DNA from 3 places in the Candidatus Pantoea soli genome. Region 3 is predicted to be linked to each of the others. Evidence: predicted binding sites of a transcription regulator. Region 3 holds the regulator's gene; each other region holds the start of a gene.
What was found. Region 3 encodes PhoB, which activates phosphate uptake and scavenging genes when phosphate is short. Its sites were predicted from a motif close to CTGTCATAAAACTGNCNNAT; they were not measured.

Region 1 (4,084 bases), 970 kb from region 3:
GAAGCAGGGCGGAACGCTGCGCGACGTGATCCTGCGGGTGATTCCGCAGCTGCGCGGTGCCTATGGCATGGTGATCATGGACAGCCGCGATCCGTCCGTGCTGGTAGCAGCCCGTTCCGGCAGTCCGCTGGTCATTGGTCGGGGTGTGGGCGAAAACTTTATCGCGTCTGACCAGCTGGCCCTGCTGCCGGTGACCCGCCGCTTCATCTACCTGGAAGAGGGGGACATCGCTGAAATTACCCGTCGCGAAGTCACCATTATCGACCGTGACGGTCAGCAGGCGAAGCGCCCGGAGATCGAATCCAACGCGCAGTACGACGCCGGTGACAAAGGCCTCTACCGCCATTACATGCAGAAAGAGATTTACGAGCAGCCCAACGCCATCAAAAGTACGCTGGCGGGCCGTTTCCATGATGGCATCGTTGATCTGCGCGAATTAGGTGAACAGGCCGAAGCGCTGCTGAGCAAAGTCGAACATATTCAGATCATCGCCTGTGGCACCTCGTATAACTCCGGCATGGTATCGCGCTACTGGTTTGAATCGCTGGCTAACCTGCCGTGTGATGTGGAGATCGCCTCTGAATTCCGCTATCGCAAATCGGCGGTGCGTAAAAACAGCCTGCTGATTACCCTGTCGCAGTCGGGCGAAACCGCTGACACCCTGGCCGCTCTGCGGCTGTCAAAAGAGCTGGGTTATCTTGGTTCGCTGGCCATCTGTAACGTTGCCGGTTCGTCGCTGGTGCGCGAATCCGATCTGGCGCTGATGACCAAAGCCGGCACCGAAATCGGCGTGGCGTCCACCAAAGCCTTCACCACCCAGCTGGCGGTGCTGCTGATGCTGGTGGCCAAACTGGGTCGTCTGCACGGTATGAAGCCGGAAACCGAGCACGAAATCGTGCATGCGCTGCAGGCGCTGCCCAGCCGCATTGAGCAGATGCTGGCACAGGATAAAGTGATCGAAAACCTGGCAGAAGGGTTCTCTGACAAGCATCATGCGCTGTTCCTCGGCCGCGGCGATCAGTATCCGATTGCCATGGAAGGTGCGCTGAAGCTGAAAGAGATCTCCTACATTCACGCTGAAGCCTATGCAGCCGGTGAGCTGAAACATGGCCCGCTGGCGCTGATTGATGCCGATATGCCGGTGATTGTGGTGGCGCCGAACAACGAGCTGCTGGAGAAGCTGAAGTCCAACATTGAAGAAGTGCGCGCGCGCGGCGGTCTGCTGTACGTGTTTGCCGATCAGGATGCCGGATTCAGCGACAGCGAAGGCATGAAGATTATCTCTCTGCCGCACGTTGAAGAGGTGATCGCCCCTATCTTCTATACGGTGCCGCTGCAGCTGCTCTCCTATCACGTCGCGCTGATCAAAGGCACAGACGTCGATCAGCCGCGCAACCTGGCGAAATCGGTCACCGTGGAGTAACCTCCTTTCTGAGCGAGCCTGCAACGGGCTCGCTCTGTTTTGCCGCCTGTCATATAACTGTCACAATTCGTACATTTCACTGTCATCAAACTGTCCTATTTTCCCTCCAGCAGCAATCACTGACTCCTACTAAAACGGCTCCAAGCCTGATTTTTTAATCCCCTGGAGGGAACATGACACTGATGCGTAGCACCGTAGCCCGAATCCTCGCCGCCACCTTCGCCGTAAGCGCGGTTTCTGCTTTTGCCGCCACCGATCTGACGGGCGCAGGCGGGACATTCCCGGCACCGGTTTATGCCAAGTGGGCAGCAGAATACCAGCAAGCCACCGGTAGCAAAATTAACTATCAGGGTATTGGTTCTTCGGGCGGCGTGAAGCAAATCATCGCCAAAACCGTTGATTTTGGTGCGTCCGATGCGCCAATGAAAGAAGAAGATCTGCAGAAAAACGGCCTGTTCCAGTTCCCGACCGTGATTGGTGGCGTGGTGCTGGCTGTTAACATTCCGGGCGTGAAATCGGGTCAGCTGACGCTGGACGGTAAAACCGTCGGTGATATCTACCTCGGCAACATCAAAAAATGGAACGACCCGGCGATCACTAAACTGAATCCGGGCATCAAACTGCCTGACACCAACATCAACGTGGTGCGCCGCGCGGATGGTTCCGGCACCTCTTTCGTGTTCACCAGCTACCTGTCTAAAGTGAACGAAGAGTGGAACAGCAAAATCGGCAAAGGCAACACCGTTAACTGGCCAACCGGTCTGGGCGGTAAAGGCAACGATGGCGTGGCAGCATTTGTCCAGCGTCTGCCGGGCTCCATTGGTTACGTGGAGTATGCCTACGCCAAGCAGAACAACCTGACCTACACCAAACTGATGGATGCAGACGGCAAAGCCGTGGCTCCGGGTGAAACCAGCTTCGCTAACGCGGCGAAAGGCGCAGACTGGAGCAAAACCTTTGCGCAGGATCTGACCTTCCAGAAAGGCAACGACGCGTGGCCAATCACCTCCACCACGTTCATTCTGATCTACAAACAGCAGGCGAACGCGGAGAAGGGCAGCGAAGTGCTGAAGTTCTTTGACTGGGCTTACAAAGGCGGCAGCAAGACGGCCACCGCGCTGGATTATGCCGCTCTGCCGGAAAGCGTAGCGAACCAGGTGCGCGCTGCCTGGAAAGCCAATATCAAAGACAGCTCCGGTAAAGCGCTGTACCAGTAAGTGAACCACCTGGCCTGCGATAGCTGCAGGCCAGCCTGACGGGCGGCCGCTGTGCCGCCCTGATTACCCCCTGAGAACGAGAATTGTATGGCTGCCACTAAGCCGACGTTTAAAGCACCGGGCAAGCAAGGCGACATGATTTTCGGCGCGATGGTTAAGCTGTCAGCGCTGATTGTGTTATTGCTGCTGGGCGGCATTATCGTCTCCCTGATTTTCTCCTCCTGGCCGAGCATCCAGAAGTTTGGCTTCTCCTTTCTGTGGACCAAAACCTGGGATGCGCCCAACGAACAATTCGGTGCGCTGGTGCCAATCTACGGCACCCTCGTTACCTCGCTGATCGCCCTGATCATCGCCGTACCGGTGAGCTTCGGCATTGCCCTGTTTCTCACCGAGCTGGCACCCGGCTGGCTGCGTCGTCCGCTGGGCACGGCGATTGAACTGCTGGCGGCGATCCCCAGCATCGTGTACGGCATGTGGGGCCTGTTTATTTTCGCGCCGCTGTTTGCTGAATATTTCCAGACGCCGGTCGGCGAGGTACTGGCCAATATTCCGATTGTGGGGGCACTGTTCTCCGGCCCGGCATTTGGTATTGGCATCCTGGCGGCTGGCGTTATTCTCGCCATCATGATTATTCCGTATATCGCTTCCGTCATGCGTGACGTGTTTGAGCAGACGCCGGTGATGATGAAAGAGTCGGCCTACGGTATTGGCTGCACCACCTGGGAAGTGATCTGGCGCATCGTGCTGCCGTTCACCAAAAATGGCGTGATCGGCGGCGTCATGTTGGGGCTGGGCCGCGCGCTGGGTGAAACCATGGCGGTAACCTTTATCATCGGTAATACCTACCAGCTCGACAACGCGTCGCTGTTTATGCCGGGCAACAGCATCACCTCGGCACTGGCGAACGAATTCGCCGAAGCGGAATCCGGCGTGCACGTCGCGGCGCTGATGGAGCTGGGCCTGATCCTGTTTGTGATCACCTTTATCGTGCTGGCGATCTCCAAACTGATGATCCTGCGTCTGGCGAAAAGTGAAGGAGCCCGTTCATGACAGCGATTGAAATGCAGGCGCGTGCGGAACTGGAAGCGTCGCGTCGTAAAATGCAGGCGTGGCGCAGCACCAAGAATAAAATTGCCCTGACGTTATCCCTGCTGACGATGGCGTTTGGTCTGTTCTGGCTGATCTGGATTCTGTTTACTACCGTGACCAAAGGCATTGATGGCCTGAGCTGGTCGCTGTTCACAGAATCCACGCCGCCCCCCAATACCGCCGGCGGCGGTCTGGCGAACGCCCTCGCCGGCAGCGGCCTGCTGATTTTCTGGTCCACCTTTTTTGGCACGCCGCTGGGCATTATGGCGGGTATCTACCTGGCAGAGTATGGCCGGAAGCACTGGCTGGCCGAGGTGATCCGTTTCATCAATGACATTCTGCTCTCCGCGCCGTC
Region 2 (4,084 bases), 780 kb from region 3:
TTTGCTGCAGCTGGCTGAGCAGATTCTGCCGCAGATTCAGCAGGCGCTGCAGGCCTGCCACGAGCCGCATCAGACCACGCTGCGCATCGCCATTGAGTGCCACAGCTGTATTCAGTGGCTGACGCCGGCGCTGAACAATTTCCGCCAGAGCTGGCCACAGGTGGTGATGGACTTTAAATCCGGCGTGACCTTTGATCCTCAGCCCGCGCTGCAGCAGGGCGAGCTGGATGTGGTCCTGACCTCCGACATTCTGCCGCGCAGCGGCCTGTTTTACTCGCCTATGTTTGATTTTGAAGTGCGGCTGGTGCTGGCACCGGATCATCCGCTCGCGCAGCAGACGCATATCACCCCGGAAGATTTGGCGGATGAGGTGTTAATGATCTATCCGGTGCAGCGGCAGCGTCTGGATGTGTGGCGTCATTTCCTGCAACCGGCGGGCATCAGCCCGGCGCTGAAAAGCGTGGATAACACCCTGCTGCTGATTCAGATGGTGTCAGCGCGCATGGGCATCGCCGCGCTGCCACACTGGGTGGTGGAGAGTTTTGAGCATCAGGGACTGGTGGTGACGCGGACGCTGGGCGAGGGCTTATGGAGCCGCCTGTATGCCGCCGTGCGCGACGGCGAACAGCGACAGCCGGTGATGGAAGCCTTTGTGCGTTTTGCCCGTCAGCATGCCTGTGAGCATCTGCCCTACGTGCGTGATGCCTCACGCCCCGGCTCGCTGCAGCCGCTGTCATCCTGATACCGCGGGCGACCCCGGTCGTCCGTGCTGTTATCCCTGCCCGGCCTGCACTATAATGCGCCGCCTTAATTCGCGACCCGGAGAGTTTCACCATGACCAATAACGATGTTCTGCGCAGCGTGCGCTATATGCTGGATTTAAGCGACAGCAAAGTGGTGGAGATTTTTGCCCTGGCGGGAAGCGAGGTGCCGCTGGAAGATGTGCAGGCGTGGCTGAAAAAAGAGGATGAAGCGGGGTTCCGTAAACTGCCCGACGTGCTGATGGGTTATTACCTTAACGGGCTGATTTTCTACCGCCGCGGCAAAAGCGAGGATGCGCCAGCGCCTTCGCTGGAGCGCCGCATGAATAACAATATCTTTCTGAAGAAGCTGCGCATCGCCTTTGCGCTGAAAACCACCGATATCCCGGAGATTCTGCTGAAAGCGAACTTTAAGGTCTCGCAGGCGGAAATCGGGGCCATCTTCCGCAACCCGGACCACAAAAATTATCGCGAATGCGGCGATCAGATTCTGCGTAACTTTCTCAAGGGCCTGACGCTGCAGCTGCGCCCGGCCACTCCGGCAAAAAAGGCGTAAGCGCGAACTGAACGGCCGGCCGGACCGGCCAGGCTGTCGCGCTGGCCTGGCGGCTCAGTGGCGGCTGTTACCCACCACCCAGCGCTTATGCACATAGAGCGAGGCGAAAATTACCACCGCCCCGGCAATAAAACTCGGCCAGTGCGGCCGCTGCTGCCAGATTGCCAGGTTTACCAGCAGCCCCGCCGGCACATGCATATTGTTCATGATACCCAGCGTGCCGGCGTCTACCTGGGTCGCGCCATAATTCCACATAAAATAGCCCAGTCCGGAAGCGGCCACACCCAGCCAGACCAGAATGCCCCACTGCAGTGAGGTTGTCGGCAGCTTGTGAGGATTGCCCCACAGGGACCAGGCAAGCGCCGCAATCAGCACCGCCCCCAGATAGAACCACGAAAACGCGGTATGCTGCGGCATTGGCCGGGTTTCCTGCAGGCGCTTGTAGCCAACCATCCCGGCAGCGAAACAGAGGTTAGCCGCCTGCACCAGCAACAGCCCCAGCCAGAAGTGATCGCTGACTTTGTCATAACGGATGATGGCCGCCCCCGCCACCGCCAGCAGCGCGCTGAACGCATAGCCAATCCGCAGTGGCCGTCTGCTGAGCAGATCGTAAATCAGCGTCACATACAGCGGCGTCATGACGGTGAACAGCAAAAATTCTGACACGCTGAGATACAGATACGCCTCAAAGCTGATCAGATACATGATGCCCAGTTGCAGCATGCCCACCAGCATATACAGCAGCAGCGTTGACGGGCGGTAGCCGCGCCAGCGCAGAAAAGGCAGGAACACCAGCGCAGCCAGTCCCAGACGCATCAGCACCGAAAACCAGGTATCCACCTGTCCCGCCAGGTATTCGCCAATCAGACTAAAAGAAAATGCCCACAGAATGGTGGTAACGATCAGTAACAGCACGGTAAAAGATCCAGAAATCCATGAAGCCGCTAGTGTAAACAATGTCAGGCGACCGGGCTGGAAAAACTGGTTGACAACTGGTCATATTGACAGCAAACAGAGCGGACAGGTAATCCCCTGCGCGTAAAGAGGCCAGACCGGCTATGACAACAGGCTGCACGGCGCAGCGGATTTTCGCCCGCACGGACGCCTTTTTACCCGGCGCACATCCGACACTTTCTGGCGCTTTTCGCGCCCGATTGTCATAAAACTGTAACAGTTGTGTCAGCCGTCACAGTAACCCCGCCGCGCCCTCACTATCCTTTGCGCGCAATGGAAACCGCGATTTCCAGGCTGATTTACCCCTTTTCTGCCCCAACCTGCTGGGAATAAATACCAAAAGTGCGCCCTGGAGGGCCCTGTTCATGTTAAGTATCTTTAAACCTGCACCGCATCGGCCACCGGTGGCTGATGATCGCGTTGATCCGCTCTACCGCCGCCTGCGCTGGCAAATTTTCCTTGGTATCTTCTTCGGCTACGCTGCCTATTATCTGGTCCGTAAGAACTTCGCGCTGGCAATGCCTTATCTGGTCGAGCAGGGATTTTCCCGTGGCGATCTCGGCTTTGCCCTTTCCGGTATCTCTATTGCCTACGGTTTTTCCAAATTCATTATGGGTTCGGTCTCCGATCGGTCCAATCCGCGCGTCTTCCTGCCTGCCGGATTAATTCTGGCGGCAGCGGTCATGCTGTTCATGGGCTTTGTCCCCTGGGCCACCTCCGGCATTATGATCATGTTTGTGCTGCTGTTTTTGTGCGGCTGGTTCCAGGGAATGGGCTGGCCGCCCTGCGGTCGCACGATGGTGCACTGGTGGTCGCAGAAGGAGCGCGGCGGCATCGTATCCGTCTGGAACTGTGCGCATAATGTTGGCGGAGGGATTCCGCCGCTGCTGTTTCTGCTGGGGATGGCGTGGTTTAACGACTGGAAAGCCGCGCTCTATATGCCGGCGTTCGCCGCTATTCTGGTCGCCGTCATCGCGTTTGCGCTGATGCGCGACACGCCGCAGTCATGCGGGCTGCCGCCGATTGAAGCCTATAAAAACGACTATCCGCCTGACTATAACGCCGCGCATGAACAGGAGCTGACCGCAAAGCAGATTTTCATGCAGTATGTGCTGCCCAATAAGCTGCTGTGGTACATCGCCCTGGCCAACGTATTTGTCTACCTGCTGCGCTACGGCATTCTCGACTGGTCGCCCACTTACCTGAAGGAGGTGAAGCACTTCACGCTGGATAAATCCTCCTGGGCCTACTTCTTTTACGAATACGCCGGCATTCCCGGCACGCTGCTGTGCGGCTGGATGTCCGATAAGGTGTTCCGCGGTAATCGCGGGGCGACCGGGGTGTTCTTTATGACGCTGGTGACGCTGGCGACCGTGATTTACTGGCTCAATCCGCCGGGCAATCCGGGCGTTGATATGGCCTGTATGATCGTTATCGGTTTTCTGATTTACGGCCCGGTGATGCTGATTGGCCTGCACGCGCTGGAGCTGGCACCGAAGAAAGCCGCAGGCACCGCGGCGGGCTTTACCGGCCTGTTTGGTTATCTGGGCGGATCTGTCGCGGCCAGCGCCATCGTGGGTTATACCGTGGACTATTTCGGCTGGGACGGCGGCTTCCTGGTGATGATTGCCGGCTCGGTGATGGCGGTACTACTGCTGCTGCTCACCATGATCAATGAGCATAAACATAAAGTATCGCGGGCATGATAGCGACGGGTAGCCGGTCAGGCTGCCCGTCTGTTGCTGCGGTAGCCGGAAACGGCCGCCGCGCGCTTACGCCAGAAACAGCTTGCGCAGCGTGTGCGGCACGGCAT
Region 3 (4,084 bases):
AAATTTCAGTGCCGGTCAGCTCTTCCAGCAGTTCGGCCCGTTCGCCCGGTCGGGCATTAAGAAACGCGGCGAACTGCCCCTGCGACAGCATCATGGAGCGGGTAAAGCGGGCAAAGTCCAGCCCCGACAGCGTTTCAATTGCTTTCAGCTTGTCGCTGACTTTATCGGCAACAATCTGGTTATCCGCCACGCGCGCCAGCTCGACGCGCGGGGCCTGCAGTTTGCCGTCCACCTGGCCGCGGGCGCGGTTCTGACTCCAGAAAGCGCGCCAGGCTTCGCCCTTGATTTCAAACTCCACCTCCGCCAGGCATTCAGCGGTGTCGCGCGTCATCAGCTGGTTTTCACTCTGTGACAGACCGCCGAGGCGCGGCGTCTGGTGATAGAGCGCCAGACAGATGGCATCAAGCAGGGTGGTTTTGCCGGCACCGGTGGCCCCGGTAATCGCGAACAGGCCGTTGCTGGCAAACGGCTCCTCGCGGAAATCAATCCGCCATTCACCGCGCAGCGCATTGAGGTTTTTGAAGCGTAACGTCAGAATTTTCATGCAGAGGGATCCTCCAGCGCCGCCAGCGTACTGCGGAACAGCCGGGTAAGGCTGGCGACGTGATCGGCCTCCAGCTGCGTTTCCTGCGCCAGGCGGCGGGCAAAGACCTCTTCCACTTTCAGTTCGCTCAGCGTCTCATTTTCCAGTCGTTCAAGGCTGGAGCGGCGCAGTTCGCGGCTGCGGCGCACCAGCAGCACCTCAACCGGCAGCGTCGCCGTCAGCTGTTCGATATGGCGCTGCAAATCGCTGAGGTACTCCTGAGTGGTGATTTCAATATCCAGCCACACCGGCTGAGCGGTATCGCCGTCTCTGAACTGCGCCAGCTGCGCTTCAAGCTCTGCCATCGACCCTTTCAGCACGCGCAGCGGCTGAAACAGTGGCACCGTCAGTGGCGTCACGCTGTCGAGCCCGCTGCTGAAGCTGAGCAGAAAAACGCTTTTGTCGCGCCCGGCTTCATCAAAGCTGAGCGGAATCGGTGAGCCGCTGTAGCGGATGTGGTCGCTGTTGGCAATGCGCTGCGGACGGTGAATGTGGCCGAGCGCGATGTAATCCGCTGGCGGAAACGCCTGTGCCGGAAAGGCATCCAGCGTGCCGATGTAGATATCACGCACCGAGTCGCTTTTGCTGACGCCCACGGTGGTGAGGTGGCCGGTGGCAATGATCGGCAGCGGTTCGCCCAGCGCGTCACGCTGCGCCTGAGCGGCGGCATAGCAGTGCTGATAGTGCTGGCCGATGGCCTCCAGCAGGGAGCGCTGTTTTTCCCGTCCGGACTGGCCGGCTTTGCTGCGCAGAATGTCGCGCGGACGCAGATACGGAATGGCACACAGCACCGCACCCGGCGTGCCGTCGCGCCGCGACAGGGTAAGCACCTGCTGCTCGCCGCCCGGCGTCGCACTGGTAATAACGCGGGTGTTCAGGCAGGCCAGCAGTTCGCGTGACTCATTCAGCGTGGCGACCGAATCATGATTGCCCGCCAGCACAATCAGCTGACAGCCGGTAGGCTGCAGCGCGACGACAAAGCGGTTAAACATCTCGCGCGCATAGCTGGGCGGTGTGCCGGTATCAAACAGATCGCCGGCAATGATCAGCGCATCCACCGCGTGCTGCGTTATCTGCTGCAGAAGCCAGTCAAGGAAGGCCTGATGTTCCGCAGCGCGGCTTTTGCTGTAAAAGAACTGGCCGAGGTGCCAGTCGGCGGTGTGAATGATGCGCATGGCGGTTTCCTGCGGGTAAAACGAGGGGGCAAGTATAACGGCTTCGGGGATAAAGGAAAAAAACCGATTTTGATTGTCACATTTCTGTTTTTTATCTATTTATCACGGGTTGGGTTTTTCATAAAAGTGTCATAAAACTGACGCATAATGACGCCGCAAATCCCAGTGACAGCGTGTCACAACAGCAGGAGTAATAATGGCTAAGCGCATTTTGGTTGTGGAAGACGAAGCTCCCATCCGTGAAATGTTATGTTTCGTGCTGGAACAGAATGATTACCAGCCCATTGAAGCAGAAGATTATGACAGCGCGATTGGCAAGCTGATCGAACCCTGGCCAGATCTGATCCTGCTGGACTGGATGTTACCTGGCGGCAGCGGCATTCAGTTCATTAAACACCTGAAACGTGAAGCCATGACGCGCGATATCCCGGTGATGATGCTGACGGCGCGCGGCGAAGAGGAAGATCGCGTGCGCGGTCTGGAAGTGGGGGCCGATGATTACATCACCAAGCCGTTCTCGCCGAAAGAGCTGATGGCGCGGATTAAAGCGGTGATGCGGCGTATCTCGCCGATGGCGGTGGAAGAAGTGATTGAGATGCAGGGCCTGAGCCTCGATCCCTCCTCGCATCGCGTGATGTCTGAGACCACCCCGCTGGAGATGGGCCCGACCGAATACAAACTGCTGCACTTCTTTATGACCCACCCGGAGCGCGTTTACAGCCGCGAACAGCTGCTCAACCACGTCTGGGGTACCAACGTCTACGTAGAAGATCGCACCGTGGATGTGCATATCCGTCGTTTACGCAAAGCGCTGGAGATTTCCGGCCACGATCGCATGGTTCAAACCGTTCGCGGAACAGGGTATCGTTTCTCTGCCCGCTACTAAACGGAGTGCTCTGCCGTGCTGGAACGACTCTCCTGGAAGAGATTACTGACCGAGCTGGCGCTGGTCTGTCTGCCTGCGCTGCTGCTGGGGCTGTTAACCGGCTATCTGCCGTGGCTGCTGTTACTGGCGGTGTGCGGCATCCTGTTTTGGCACTTCAAAAACCTGATGCGACTGTCGCACTGGCTGTGGGTGGATCGCTCCATGACACCGCCCACCGGCAGCGGCAGCTGGGAGCCGCTGTTTTATGGTCTGTATCAGATGCAGCTGCGCAACCGCCGCCGCCGGCGCGAGCTGGGAAACCTGATCAAACGGTTTCGCAGTGGTGCCGAATCACTGCCTGACGCCGTTGTTCTGACCACCGAAGAGGGCACCATTTTCTGGTGTAACGGTCTGGCACAGCAGCATCTGGGGCTGCGCTGGCCGGAAGATAACGGCCAGAACATCCTTAATCTGCTGCGCTACCCTGAATTTTCCCGCTATATCCGCCAGCGCGACTTTAATAAGCCGCTGACCGTGGTGCTGAATAATCAGCATCATATGGAGTTCCGCGTCATGCCTTACAGTGAAGGGCAGTGGCTGATGGTGGCGCGCGACGTGACGCAGATGCACCAGCTAGAGGGCGCACGCCGTAACTTTTTTGCCAACGTCAGCCATGAGCTGCGCACGCCGCTGACCGTGCTGCAGGGATATCTGGAGATGATGGATGACGAGGGCATGAATGCGCGCACGCGCAGTAAAGCGCTGAGCACCATGCAGGAGCAGACGCGCCGCATGGATAGCCTGGTAAAACAGCTGCTGACGCTGTCGCGCATTGAAGCTGCCCCGGCCATCGATCTGAAAGAGACCGTGGATGTGCCCACTATGCTGCTGCTGCTGCAGCGCGAAGCTGAAGCGCTGAGCCACGGCCGTCACCATATCTATTTCCATACCGATCCGCATCTGCGGGTGTTTGGCAACGACGAGCAGCTGCGCAGCGCCATCTCTAACCTGGTGTATAACGCGGTAAACCATACGCCGGAAGGTACGCGAATTGACATCAGCTGGCTGCGGACAAAGCAGGGCGCACAGTTCAAAGTGTGCGATGACGGGCCGGGTATCAGTGAGGAGCATTTACCGCGCCTGACCGAGCGCTTCTACCGCGTGGATAAAGCACGTTCGCGCGCCACCGGCGGCAGCGGGCTGGGGCTGGCGATTGTGAAGCACGCGCTGGGGCATCACAACTCCCGTCTGGAGATCAGCAGCATTCCGCATCGCGAAACCTGCTTCAGTTTCCTGCTGCCGCCGCGCCTGATTGTGGCGGACGGCGTACACGAAAAGGTGAGCTGAGGACAGGCGGCAACAGATCGCAGGCTGCGGTAAGCGGCCATCCCGCCAGCGCTGCTGTTGCTGTTATGCGCCGCTGGCGGCGGCACCCGGCTACGGGATGCCGCACGCGCGAAG

Region 1: the regulator PhoB is predicted to act here: its motif matches at 1,470-1,489, upstream of pstS (phosphate ABC transporter substrate-binding protein PstS).
Region 2: the regulator PhoB is predicted to act here: its motif matches at 2,472-2,491, upstream of glpT (glycerol-3-phosphate transporter).

What each region holds. Positions count from the first base shown of each region.
Region 1 is NZ_CP032702.1:3,742,018-3,746,101, forward strand. Features, by position in the region: gene glmS (glutamine--fructose-6-phosphate transaminase (isomerizing)) at 1-1,423, shown strand, start outside; gene pstS (phosphate ABC transporter substrate-binding protein PstS) at 1,597-2,640, shown strand; gene pstC (phosphate ABC transporter permease PstC) at 2,728-3,690, shown strand; gene pstA (phosphate ABC transporter permease PstA) at 3,687-4,084, shown strand, end outside.
Region 2 is NZ_CP032702.1:171,962-176,045, reverse strand. Features, by position in the region: gene metR (HTH-type transcriptional regulator MetR) at 1-742, shown strand, start outside; gene D8B20_RS00765 (YehS family protein) at 835-1,317, shown strand; gene D8B20_RS00760 (carboxylate/amino acid/amine transporter) at 1,372-2,232, opposite strand; gene glpT (glycerol-3-phosphate transporter) at 2,637-3,977, shown strand; gene yigL (sugar/pyridoxal phosphate phosphatase YigL) at 4,044-4,084, opposite strand, start outside.
Region 3 is NZ_CP032702.1:955,764-959,847, forward strand. Features, by position in the region: gene D8B20_RS04330 (SbcC/MukB-like Walker B domain-containing protein) at 1-544, opposite strand, end outside; gene sbcD (exonuclease subunit SbcD) at 541-1,758, opposite strand; gene phoB (phosphate response regulator transcription factor PhoB) at 1,955-2,644, shown strand; gene phoR (phosphate regulon sensor histidine kinase PhoR) at 2,660-3,970, shown strand.